DNA from 2 places in the Flintibacter sp. HCN-6482 genome. Region 1 is predicted to be linked to the other one. Evidence: a T-box and tRNA genes for the amino acid it is inferred to sense, from the RefSeq annotation. Region 1 holds a T-box; the other holds one or more tRNA genes.
What was found. The T-box of region 1 lies ahead of ileS (isoleucine--tRNA ligase). A T-box ahead of a tRNA ligase gene usually reads a tRNA of that ligase, here a tRNA-Ile.

Region 1 (6,972 bases):
ACTGGTGGTCATAGCTGGTGGCCACCCGGAAAAAGGCGTCCATCCAGCCGAAGATAAATTTGGGTCCATCAATGATCAGATAGGCAACCAGGGTACCCGCGATTAGGGGCTCCAGAGTTCGTCGGGTTTTTAATGCGATAGCCACCACTGTTACGATGGGCAGCAGGGTCAAGATGCCGTGATCCATATGAGGTACCTCCCTCTGTTTGGCACAAGTATAGTGTCAGAGGGATTAAGGAGGGCAAAGAGTTTGTCCGGAGGCATTAAAATAAAATAAGGAGGCGCCTGTGGAGTGAAGGGAAGGACTAGGGCAGTCCGATGATACGGCCGGTGTTATGGCGTAGCGGTGGATGATTGGGGTCTCCTGAGGGGAGAGTACGACTTGGGCGGAATAGACTCATGGACAAAAGAAAAAAGTTGCCTGGACATCCGTCCAGGCAACTTTTTTCTTTCCAGTTCCATTGCGCTTCCTGCGTGAAGCGATCATTATTTGAAGGTGCGGCGCAGGAGAACGAATCGAGAGGGGGTGGCTGTTAAAGCGCCTCAAAAGAGGTAGACTTTGCGATGACGCCTGCGCATCTGGGGCAGAGTGTGGGATGAGCCATATCGGCACCCACCAGGGGATGGTGCTTCCAGCAGCGCTCACACTTCTGACCGGCGGCCTCGGACACAGAGACAGCCAGCTCGCCGCCCACCGTGATCTCCACCTGGGAAACGATGAACAGGTCGGCCAGGAGGGCGCTGTCCATCTCGGCCAGGAAGGCGTCCTCGGACGGGACGGTGAGGGCCACGTCGGCCTCTAGGCTCTTACCGATCTTCTTCCCGTTCCGGGCTGCCTCCAGAGCGACGTTGACCGCGTCCCGGACGGCAATGATTTTATCCCACTGGGCCATCTGCTCCTGGGTGAGGGCATAGTCGGCAAAGGGCTTGTTCATCTCGTTGAGAAGCACGTTCCGGCCGTCGTCCTCCGCCCGGTGGGGCATGGCCAGCCAGATCTCGTCGCAGGTGAAGGCCAGGATGGGGGCAAACAGCTTGGTCATGGTGTCCAGGATAAGGAACAGGGCGGTCTGGGCGGAGCGGCGCTCCAGGCTGTCCTTGCCCTCGCAGTACAGCCGGTCCTTGATGATGTCCAGATAGAAGGAGGACAGCTCCACCACGCAGAAGTCATTGATGGCGTGGGACACCACATGGAACTCGTACTCATCATAGGCGGCGAAGCACTTTTCAATGAGCTGGTTCAGCTTGGTAACGGCCCAGCGGTCCAGCTCCAGCATCTCCCCAGGCTGGACCAGGCAGTTGGGGTCAAACCCATCCAGGTTGCCCAGGCAGTAGCGGGCGGTGTTGCGGAACTTCAGATAATTCTGACTGAGCTGCTTGAAGATATTGTCCGAGCAGCGCACGTCCACATGGTAGTCGGCGGAGCCGGCCCACAGGCGGATCAGGTCGGCGCCGTACTTCTTAAAGATGTCGGCGGGGTCCACGCCGTTGCCCAAAGATTTGTGCATGGCCTTACCCTCGCCATCCACGGTCCAGCCGTGGGTGACGCACTCCTTAAAGGGAGCGCCCTGGCCCAGAGCGCCCACGGCGGTGAGCAGGCTGGACTGGAACCATCCCCGGTACTGGTCCAGGCCCTCCATATAGACGGTGGCGGGCCAGAAGCCCTGGTCCTTCTTCATGGAGGCGTAGTGGGTGGAGCCGGAGTCGAACCACCCGTCCAGAGTGTCCTCCTCCTTGGTAAAGCCTGCTTTGCTCCCACAGTGGGGACAGGAGAAGCCGGCAGGCAGAATGTCAGCGGCCTCCATCTCGTACCAGGCGTTAGAGCCCTTCTCACCAAAGAGCTTGGACACGGCGGAGATGGTGTCGTCGTTGCAGATGGGCTTGCCGCAGTCCTGACAGTAGAACACGGGGATGGGCAGACCCCAGCGGCGCTGGCGGCTGATGCACCAGTCGGCCCGCTCCCGAATCATGGACTTCATCCGGTCAATGCCCCAGCCAGGGATCCACCGCACGTTGTCGCAGGCGGCCACGGCCTGCTCCTTGAAGGCGTCTACAGAGCAGAACCACTGGGGGGTAGCCCGGAAAATGATGGGATTCTTGCAGCGCCAGCAGTGGGGGTAGGAGTGGACGATGTCCTCGCTGGCGAAGAGGGCGCCGCTCTCCTTCATATCGGCCAGAATGACGGGATTGGACTCCTCGGTCTTCATGCCGGCGTATTTTCCAGCGTAATCGGTGTGGCGGCCCCGGTCGTCCACGGGCACCACCATCTCGATTTTGTAGCGTTTGCAGGTCTCGTAGTCGTCTGCGCCAAAGCCGGGGGCGGTGTGAACACAGCCGGTGCCTGAGTCCATAGTGACATACTCGGCGGTGCAGAGCTGGCTGGTCTTGTCCAGGAAGGGATGCTGGGCCAGCATATACTCAAAGTCAGCGCCCTTGAACTGCTTGACGATCTCATAATTCTCAAAGCCGCCGATCTTCATCACCTTGGCGCACAGGGCCTCGGCCATAATATACATTTCGCCGTTGTCCGCCTTTACCAGCACATAGCTCTCCCGGGGGTGAACAGCGATGGCCAGGTTGCCGGGCAGGGTCCAGATGGTGGTGGTCCAGATCACAAAGTACATTTTGGACAGATCGCCGTACTGACTGAGCTTGCCCAAATCGTCCCTGACCTGGAATTTGACATATACGGTGGTACAGGGGTCGTCCTGATACTCGATCTCCGCTTCGGCCAGGGCGGTCTCATCCTTGGGGCACCAGTACACAGGCTTCAGGCCCTTATAGATGTAGCCTTTCTTGTACATCTCGCCAAAAACCTTGACCTCCTCTGCCTCGAAGCCGGGGTCCATTGTAAGGTAGGGGTTCTCCCAGTCCCCCACCACGCCCAGCCGCTTAAAGCCCTCCCGCTGGATATTCACATACTTCTGGGCGTAGTCGTGACAGGCGGTGCGGAATTCGGGGACGCTCATCTGCTTGCGGTTGAGTTTCTGCTCCTTGATGATAGCGGACTCGATGGGCATACCGTGGTTGTCCCAGCCGGGGATATAGGGGGTGTAGCGGCCCCGCATGGCCGCGGCCCGGACCATGAAGTCCTTGATGGACTTGTTCAGAGCGTGGCCCATGTGCAGATTGCCGTTGGAGAAGGGAGGGCCGTCATGAAGGGAGAACAGGGGCTTGCCCTCGTTCTTCTTCAGCAGCTCGTGATACAGGTCCAGCTTCTCCCAGCCCTCCAGCATACCGGGCTCCCGGGCGGGCAGTCCGGCCCGCATGGGGAAATCGGTCTTGGGCAGGTTGATGGTCTTGTTGTAGTCCATTGGTTTGCTTCCTCCTATTTCAGGTCTTTTTTAGACTTTTCTATCAGATTACATGGGAATGTGACTAAGCCGCAGTGCCGGCAGAGCATCGTATGGGGAAATTGGGGAAACGGGTCCCGGGTAAACATACTGGTGGTATCGTCACCGTGGGGCCCCAGCTCCACCACGTCCGTCGGACCGCGGAAAAACCGTAATTCCTGTTGAGTCCAGAAGGGGTATTTTTAGGTGTGCATCGTCCCCTCCTCCATAGGGCGTCCACATTGGGGGCAGTTCATAGAAGCCGCTCCTTTCAAAAAAGAAAACGCCTCTGTCCCCCGAAAGAGACAAAGGCGAAACATCCTCTGCGGTACCACTCTTCTTGCCGTGGGAAAAGACCACGGCCACTCAAGCCTGCCTGGTAACGGGGGCGTCCGGAGGCGCTTACTGTCAGGGAAGCCTGATCTCACAGCGCTTCCCGGTTCGGCCCTCTGCTCCAAGGTGATTTTCCCCTCCCCCTCCTGTCCGCCTCGCACCGGACCGGCGGCTCTCTGTACCATTCAGGGGTGGATACTCGTCCTTTTCATCGCGTGTTTCTATATGCAGTTGATATCTTATCTGCTTTTTCGGGGAATGTCAAGGGGGATGGAACAGCATATTACGCTTATTTTATCCAATCTTCAAGGAATTTTAATTTCCTTTTCCGGGAAAGTGTGATATGATACAAAGGAACATCTATAACGGCCAGCAGGCCGGAAAATGAGGTGGGATCGAGCTTGGAGGAGAAATTTGACGTTCTGGCCGTGGGAGCGGGCTATGCCGGCGCCGTGGCCGCCCGCGCTTTGGCGGATCAGGGGAAACGGGTCCTGGTGCTGGAGCGGAGGGACCACATTGGCGGCAATGCCTATGACCGTCCGGACCAGGCGGGGGTGCTGATCCACCAATACGGCCCCCATATCTTCCACACCAATGACAAACAGGTCTTTGACTGGCTTTCCCGGTTCACCCGGTGGCGGGACTACCAGCACCGGGTGGTGGCCAATATCCCGGACGGCCGGGGCGGACGGATAACCTATCCGGTGCCCTTCAACCTGACCTCCCTGGAAACGGCCTTCGGTCCGGAGGAGGGGAGACGGCTGGGGGATAAGCTGACCGCCGCCTATGGAGCGGAGAAAAAGGTCACCATTCTGGAACTGCGGCAAAATCAGGACCCGTCAATCGCCGCCCTGGCGGATTATGTGTACGAGCACGTCTTTGTCCACTACACCATGAAGCAGTGGGGCCAGAGGCCGGAGGACATTGACCCAAATACCACCGCCCGGGTGCCCGTGTTCCTGTCCAGGGACGACCGCTATTTTCAGGATACATACCAGGGGATGCCTTTGGAGGGCTATACCCCCATGTTTGAAAGGATGCTGGACCATCCCAGCATCACCGTGGAGCTGGGGACGGACGCCTTGGGTCGGTTGGACCTGTCCGGTAACACACTGAAGGTAGACGGCGCCCCCTTTGACGGCCAGGTTATCTACACCGGCCAGGCGGACGAGCTGTTTGGCTTCCGGTTCGGCCCCCTCCCCTACCGCACGCTGGATTTTGCCTTCGAAACGCTGGAGCAGGACGACTTCCAGGGGTACGGCACAGTCAATTACACAGTGGACGAGGACTTTACCCGCATCACTGAGTTCAAACACCTGACCGGCCAGGCGGCGCCCGGCGTGACTACGATTGTAAAGGAATATTCCAAGGCGTATACCGGGGAGAGGGGCGAGATCCCCTATTATGCGATCATCAACCCGGAGAACAACGCCCTATACGCGAAATACAGGGCGGAGGCGGACCGGTTCTCCAACCTCCATCTGCTGGGCCGTCTGGCCGAATACAAATACTATAACATGGACGCGATTGCCGGGAAAGCACTGGAGCTGGCAGAAAAACTCTAGCCAATTCGGAGCCCGGCGGGGCGACTGAGAGGCTAAAAGCGCGGCGGGAACTTGGTTCCTGCTGAGGAAATCCACGTACAATGGGAGAGAAAGACATGGAAAAGCTCATTACTTTCGCGGTCCCCTGCTATAACTCGGCGGCCTATATGGAGCACTGTGTGGACACACTGCTCCAGGGAGGGGACGATATTGAGATCATCCTGGTGGACGACGGCTCCACCAAGGATGAGACCCCGGCCATCTGTGACCGTTACCAGGAGCGGTATCCCGGTATTGTCCGGGCCATCCACCAGGAGAACGGCGGCCATGGAGAGGGAGTCAACCAGGGCATCCGAAACGCCCAGGGCGTCTACTATAAAGTAGTGGACTCGGACGACTGGGTGGACGTGGACGCGCTGAAAAAGGTGCTGGACAAGCTGCGGCAGTTCCAGCGGGACGAAAAGCCCATCGATATGATGATCGCCAACTATGTCTATGAGCATGTGGAGGACAACACCCAAAAGGTAGTGAACTACCGGAACGTATTTCCCGTGGGCCGGGTCTTTGGCTGGGAGCAGATCGGGCGGTTCCGTCCCTCCCAGTATCTGCTGATGCACAGCGTCATCTACCGCACCCAGCTGCTGCGGGACTGCGGGCTGGAGCTGCCCAAACACACCTTCTATGTGGACAATATCTTTGTCTATCAGCCCCTGCCGGCGGTGAAGAATATGTACTACATGGATGTGGACCTGTACCGCTACTTTATCGGTCGGGCGGACCAGTCGGTCAACGAGAAGGTGATGGTCACACGGGTGGACCAGCAGCTGCGGGTCACCTATCACATGATTGGCTCCCACGATCTGCGCCAGGTCAGCGCCCAGCACAAGAAGCTGGGCCGCTATATGTTCAACTACCTGGCCATGATGATGGCTATTTCCTCCATTTTCCTGATTATCGACAATTCCCCCGAAGCACTGGGTAAGCGGACCCAGCTGTGGGAGTACCTGCGGACGGTGGACAGCGCGGTGTACCACAAGATGAAGTACCGGGCGGTCTCCGCCTTTACCGCCTTCCCCGGCTACCAGGGGCGGCGGCTGTCGGTGGGGCTCTACCGGCTGGCCCGGAAGATTTATAAGTTCAATTAAAGAGCGCGGGGCCGCCCATGGCTGTCATGGGCGGCCCCGCCGGCAATATGGGGCAGTCCTCTCCCCCGCGCCCTGCGCCTTCACTCCTCTGGTGGAAGCCGGCGGATGTGTTCCCGCAGGAGCTTTCGGATGTAGCTGGGGACAGAGCGGCAGTCCCGGTCCGCCAGATCCTTCAAGGCGGTGTAGAGCTCCTGGGACATTCGGACAGATACAGTTTTGCATGATTGTTCCATAGTATCACCTCAAGCAAACGATACCATATAGTTACCATGAAGTCAATATATGGACACTACTTGACGGTGAAAAAAATTACTGTTACCCTAATGACAGTAGATAGTAACTATATAGTACATAGGTGATGCGATTATGGGAGAAGCAGTATTGGTCAATCGAAAAAAACTCATCACATCCCTTGCCAATGAGCTGGTAGAGCCCTTTGACAAGCTGTCTAAAAAGACAAGGGTCCCCAAATCCCGCCTGATTGACGAGGCTGTGGAGGACCTGTTGAAAAAATATGAAAAAAGGATGGCCGAGTAGGCCATCCTTTTTGTTTATCCTGTAATCGTCGTTCCAGAGGCCCGCTGGCCCAGCATATGGAGCAGCAGGGAGTGTTCCACCCGG
Region 2 (5,422 bases), on a different contig from region 1:
TGCGGCGTGAGAGGCCGCCGTCTTAACCGCTTGACCAACGGGCCGTGTGGTGCGCCTTCAGGGATTCGAACCCGGGACCCACTGATTAAGAGTCAGTTGCTCTACCAACTGAGCTAAAGGCGCATTTTGCGCTTTTGCCTGCACCCTGAAAACCGAACAGTGAAGCCGCATTCCTTGCTTACAAGCGCCTGCATTCTATTCTTAACCTTTTAGGTCAAGCCCTCGGCTTATTAGTATCGGTCAGCTCAACACCTCACAGTGCTTACACCTCCGACCTATCAACGACATAGTCTACGTCGAGCCTTACTCCATAAAGGATGAGAGATCTAATCTTAGGGGGAGTTTCACGCTTAGATGCTTTCAGCGTTTATCTCGTCCAGACGTAGCTACCCAGCTGTGCCCTTGGCAGGACAACTGGTGCACCAGAGGTCTGTCCATCCCGGTCCTCTCGTACTAAGGACAGCTCCCTTCAAATCTCTTACGCCCGCAACAGATAGGGACCGAACTGTCTCACGACGTTCTGAACCCAGCTCGCGTGCCACTTTAATCGGCGAACAGCCGAACCCTTGGGACCGAATTCAGCCCCAGGATGTGACGAGCCGACATCGAGGTGCCAAACCTCCCCGTCGCTGTGGACGCTTGGGGGAGATCAGCCTGTTATCCCCAGGGTAGCTTTTATCCGTTGAGCGACGGCACTTCCACTTGCATACCGCCGGATCACTAACTCCAACTTTCGTTACTGCTCCACCCGTCGGTGTCGCAGTTAGGCTCGTTTATGCGTTTACACTCAATGCACGATTTCCGTCCGTGCTGAACGAACCTTTGAGCGCCTCCGTTACCTTTTAGGAGGCGACCGCCCCAGTCAAACTGCCCACCTAACAGTGTCCCCCGACCGGATTCACGGCCGCAGGTTAGAAAACCAGTAAATCAAGGGTGGTATCCCAAGGGTGGCTCCACCTGAGCTGACGCCCAAGCTTCCAAGCCTCCCACCTATCCTGTACATGATTTACCAATCCTCAGTATTAAGCTACAGTAAAGCTCCATGGGGTCTTTCCGTCTAGTTGCGGGTAACCGGCATCTTCACCGGTACTACAATTTCGCCGGGTGGGCTGTTGAGACAGCGCCCAAATCGTTACGCCATTCGTGCGGGTCAGAACTTACCTGACAAGGAATTTCGCTACCTTAGGACCGTTATAGTTACGGCCGCCGTTTACTGGGGCTTCAATTCAAACCTTCGCTTGCGCTAAGCTCTCCTCTTAACCTTCCAGCACCGGGCAGGCGTCAGCCCATATACGTCATCTTTCGATTTAGCATAGACCTGTGTTTTTGGTAAACAGTCGCTTGGGCCTATTCTCTGCGGCTCCCCTTAGGGAGCTCCCCTTATCCCGAAGTTACGGGGTAATTTTGCCGAGTTCCTTAACAACCCTTCTCCCGTTGGCCTTAGGATTCTCTCCTCATCTACCTGTGTCGGTTTGCGGTACGGGCACCTTAGCATACACCAGAACTTTTCTCGCCTCGTTATTCTCCGACTTCCCTACTTGATTTCGGTCCCTTTCGCCCGGGTCAACCAACGCCCGGGTTCGGATAGCTCCAAGTGTCCTTCTGGTTTAAGTTTCGGTGGCTACGGAATTTCAACCGTATGTGCATCGACTACGCCTTTCGGCCTCGCCTTAGCTCCCGGCTTACCTTGGGCGGACGAACCTTCCCCAAGAAACCTTAGATTTTCGGCCATTATGATTCCCACATAATTCTCGCTACTCATTCCGGCATTCTCACTCGAATAAAGTCCACCGCTGCTTCCGCTACGACTTCACCCCTTATTCGACGCTCCCCTACCACTGCATTAGATGCAATCCCAAGCTTCGGTTATACGCTTAGCCCCGTTACATTTTCCGCGCAGAGTCACTCGACCAGTGAGCTATTACGCACTCTTTTAATGAGTGGCTGCTTCTAAGCCAACATCCTGGTTGTTTTCGCAACTCCACATCGTTTTCCACTTAGCGTATATTTGGGACCTTAGCTGTGGGTCTGGGCTGTTTCCCTTTTGACCACGAGACTTATCTCACGTAGTCTGACTGCTAGTCATCAATTATCCGGCATTCAGAGTTTGATAGGGTTCAGTAACTTTATCAGCCCCTAGCCCATTCAGTGCTTTACCTCCGGTAATCTAAACTAACGCTAGCCCTAAAGCTATTTCGGGGAGAACCAGCTATCTCCAAGTTCGATTAGAATTTCTCCGCTATCCACAAGTCATCCGCCACCATTGCAACGGGGGTCGGTTCGGTCCTCCATGGGGTTTTACCCCCACTTCAACCTGCTCATGGATAGGTCACCTGGTTTCGGGTCTATTGCACGCGACTTTATACGCCCTATTCAGACTCGCTCTCGCTTCGCCTCCGGTGCTGAACACCTTAAGCTTGCCACGTACAATAACTCGCCGGACCGTTCTACAAAAAGTACCTCATCACACTTTAACGTGCTTTGAGTGCTTGTAAGCACAAGGTTTCAGGTTCTCTTTCACTCCCCTCCCGGGGTCCTTTTCACCTTTCCCTCACGGTACTGCTCCTCTATCGGTCATCAAGTAGTATTTAGGGTTGGAGGGTGGTCCCCCCAGTTTCCCACAGGGTTTCACGTGTCCTGCGGTACTCTGGATTCTGACTAAATCGACTCAGCTTTCGCTTACGGGACTATCACCCGCTGTGGTCGGCCTTCCCATACCGTTCAGCTAGCCTATCAATCCGTTGTGTCAGTCCACAACCCCGAAGGATAAATCCTTCGGTTTGCCCTCTTCCGCGTTCGCTCGCCACTACTTGCGGAATCTCTGTTGATTTCTCTTCCTCGCCCTACTTAGATGTTTCAGTTCAGGCGGTTCCCCGCCTACGCCTATTTGATTCAACGCAGGCTGACAGAGTATTGCTCTGCCGGGTTTCCCCATTCGGAAATCCTGGGATATAACGCTTATGTGCAGCTCCCCCAGGCTTATCGCAGCTTGTCACGTCCTTCATCGGCTCTTGATGCCAAGGCATTCCCCTTGCGCTCTTATTAGCTTGACCTTCGTAGAACAACCTTTTCAAGCTGTTCTCTTGGTTCTATAAGAATTATGCAGGCCTCAGATTCAGTTTCATTGTAGTATTTGTTACCCTTTTAATTCCTTAAAAAGTCCACAAATTTTACTTTGTTACCTCTCTGTTGCTTGCTCGCAATTTCTTGCTTGCTTCACTGTTCAGTTTTCAAGGTGCAGTTCTCCGACCCTTTTCAAGGTCAGATCGAAATGCTCACCCTCTTGGGTAAACACTTCGATTTGATCTTGTGGTGGAGGTTATCGGACTCGAACCGGTGACCCCCTGCTTGCAAAGCAGGTGCTCTACCAACTGAGCTAAACCCCCTTATCCGGGTGCCCTCAGCTTTTGGTGGTGGGCCCAAGTGGACTCGAACCACCGACCTCACGATTATCAGTCGTGCGCTCTAGCCAGCTGAGCTATGGGCCCGTGAGCCCCCACCGCTCCCCTTACGGCGTGCGCCCTCTAAATTAAACAACGTGACCCCTACTTTGCACAGACGTCTGACCTTAGGACGTTACAAAAACCTATCGGCTTTTGAACTCTCCTTAGAAAGGAGGTGATCCAGCCGCACCTTCCGATACGGCTACCTTGTTACGACTTCACCCCAATTATCGAACCCACCTTCGGCCGCGCCCCCCTTGCGGTTAGGCTACGGACTTCGGGTGTTCCCGACTCTCATGGTGTGACGGGCGGTGTGTACAAGGCCCGGGAACGTATTCACCGCGGCATGCTGATCCGCGATTACTAGCGATTCCAACTTCATACAGGCGAGTTGCAGCCTGCAATCCGAACTGGGATGGCTTTTAGGGGTTTGCTCCACCTCGCGGTCTTGCTTCCCTCTGTTGACCACCATTGTAGTACGTGTGTGGCCCAGGACATAAGGGGCATGATGATTTGACGTCGTCCCCACCTTCCTCCGTTTTGTCAACGGCAGTCTCGCTAGAGTGCTCTTGCGTAGCAACTAACAATAAGGGTTGCGCTCGTTGCGGGACTTAACCCAACATCTCACGACACGAGCTGACGACAACCATGCACCACCTGTCACCGGCGCTTCCGAAGAAGAAGGTGTATCTCTACACCGGTCACCGGGATGTCAAGCCCTGGTAAGGTTCTTCGCGTTGCTTCGAATTAAACCACATACTCCACCGCTTGTGCGGGCCCCCGTCAATTCCTTTGAGTTTCAACCTTGCGATCGTACTCCCCAGGTGGGATACTTATTGTGTTAACTGCGGCACGGAGGGGGTCAGACCCCCCACACCTAGTATCCATCGTTTACAGCGTGGACTACCAGGGTATCTAATCCTGTTTGCTCCCCACGCTTTCGCGCCTCAGCGTCAGTTGCTGTCCAGCAGACCGCCTTCGCCACTGGTGTTCCTCCTAATATCTACGCATTTCACCGCTACACTAGGAATTCCGTCTGCCTCTCCAGTACTCAAGAACTACAGTTTCAAATGCAGGCCACAGGTTGAGCCCATGGTTTTCACATCTGACTTGCAGTCCCGCCTACACGCCCTTTACACCCAGTAAATCCGGATAACGCTCGCCACCTACGTATTACCGCGGCTGCTGGCACGTAGTTAGCCGTGGCTTATTCCTCAGGTACCGTCACTTGCTTCGTCCCTGAGAAAAGAAGTTTACAACCCGAAAGCCTTCTTCCTTCACGCGGCGTTGCTGGGTCAGGCTTGCGCCCATTGCCCAATATTCCCCACTGCTGCCTCCCGTAGGAGTCTGGGCCGTGTCTCAGTCCCAATGTGGCCGGCCAACCTCTCAGTCCGGCTACTGATCGTCGCCTTGGTGGGCCGTTACCCCGCCAACCAGCTAATCAGACGCGAGTCCATCTCAGAGCGATAAATCTTTGGCAGTCAGAGCCATGCGACCCAACTGCATCATGCGGTATTAGCAGATGTTTCCACCTGTTATTCCCCACTCCAAGGCAGGTTACTCACGCGTTACTCACCCGTCCGCCACTAAGTAACTCACTCCATTGGACGAATCCTCTGTCATGAGCACTCCGTTCGACTTGCATGTGTTAAGCACGCCGCCAGCGTTCATCCTGAGCCAGGATCAAACTCTCAATAAAATGGTATTTAAAGAACCGAAGTCCCTCAAATCATATTATTGAAACTTTTCCAAGCTTCAAAGAAATTTACGGTCATCCGTTTCAAGCTTCGCTTGTCTTCGAACAACCAAATCCATATCTGGTGCTTTTCGTTTGTCACGTTGTTTAATTTACAAGGTACACGCCGCTCCGTGCGGCGGGTTTTTATCTTACCACATTCAGTTCGCTTTGTCAAGAACTTTTTTCGAGCTTTTTCAAACTCTTTTGTTCCCTCATTCGCCGCTCCCTTAGTGGCTTGCTG

Region 2: it encodes a tRNA-Ile, which carries the amino acid that the T-box ahead of ileS (isoleucine--tRNA ligase) is inferred to sense. The anticodon was not compared.

What each region holds. Positions count from the first base shown of each region.
Region 1 covers NZ_JBBKBK010000003.1:137,030-144,001, forward strand. Annotated here, with positions in the region: gene WKS99_RS10265 (Na+/H+ antiporter NhaC family protein) at 1-187, opposite strand, end outside; gene ileS (isoleucine--tRNA ligase) at 534-3,311, opposite strand; T-box leader at 3,628-3,883, opposite strand; gene glf (UDP-galactopyranose mutase) at 4,064-5,227, shown strand; gene WKS99_RS10280 (glycosyltransferase family 2 protein) at 5,323-6,351, shown strand; gene WKS99_RS10285 (hypothetical protein) at 6,432-6,584, opposite strand; gene WKS99_RS10290 (ribbon-helix-helix domain-containing protein) at 6,718-6,888, shown strand; gene argB (acetylglutamate kinase) at 6,903-6,972, opposite strand, start outside.
Region 2 covers NZ_JBBKBK010000007.1:32-5,453, forward strand. Annotated here, with positions in the region: tRNA gene WKS99_RS13320 (tRNA-Glu) at 1-44, opposite strand, end outside; tRNA gene WKS99_RS13325 (tRNA-Lys) at 48-123, opposite strand; rRNA gene WKS99_RS13330 (23S ribosomal RNA) at 211-3,053, opposite strand; tRNA gene WKS99_RS13335 (tRNA-Ala) at 3,311-3,386, opposite strand; tRNA gene WKS99_RS13340 (tRNA-Ile) at 3,412-3,488, opposite strand; rRNA gene WKS99_RS13345 (16S ribosomal RNA) at 3,612-5,142, opposite strand.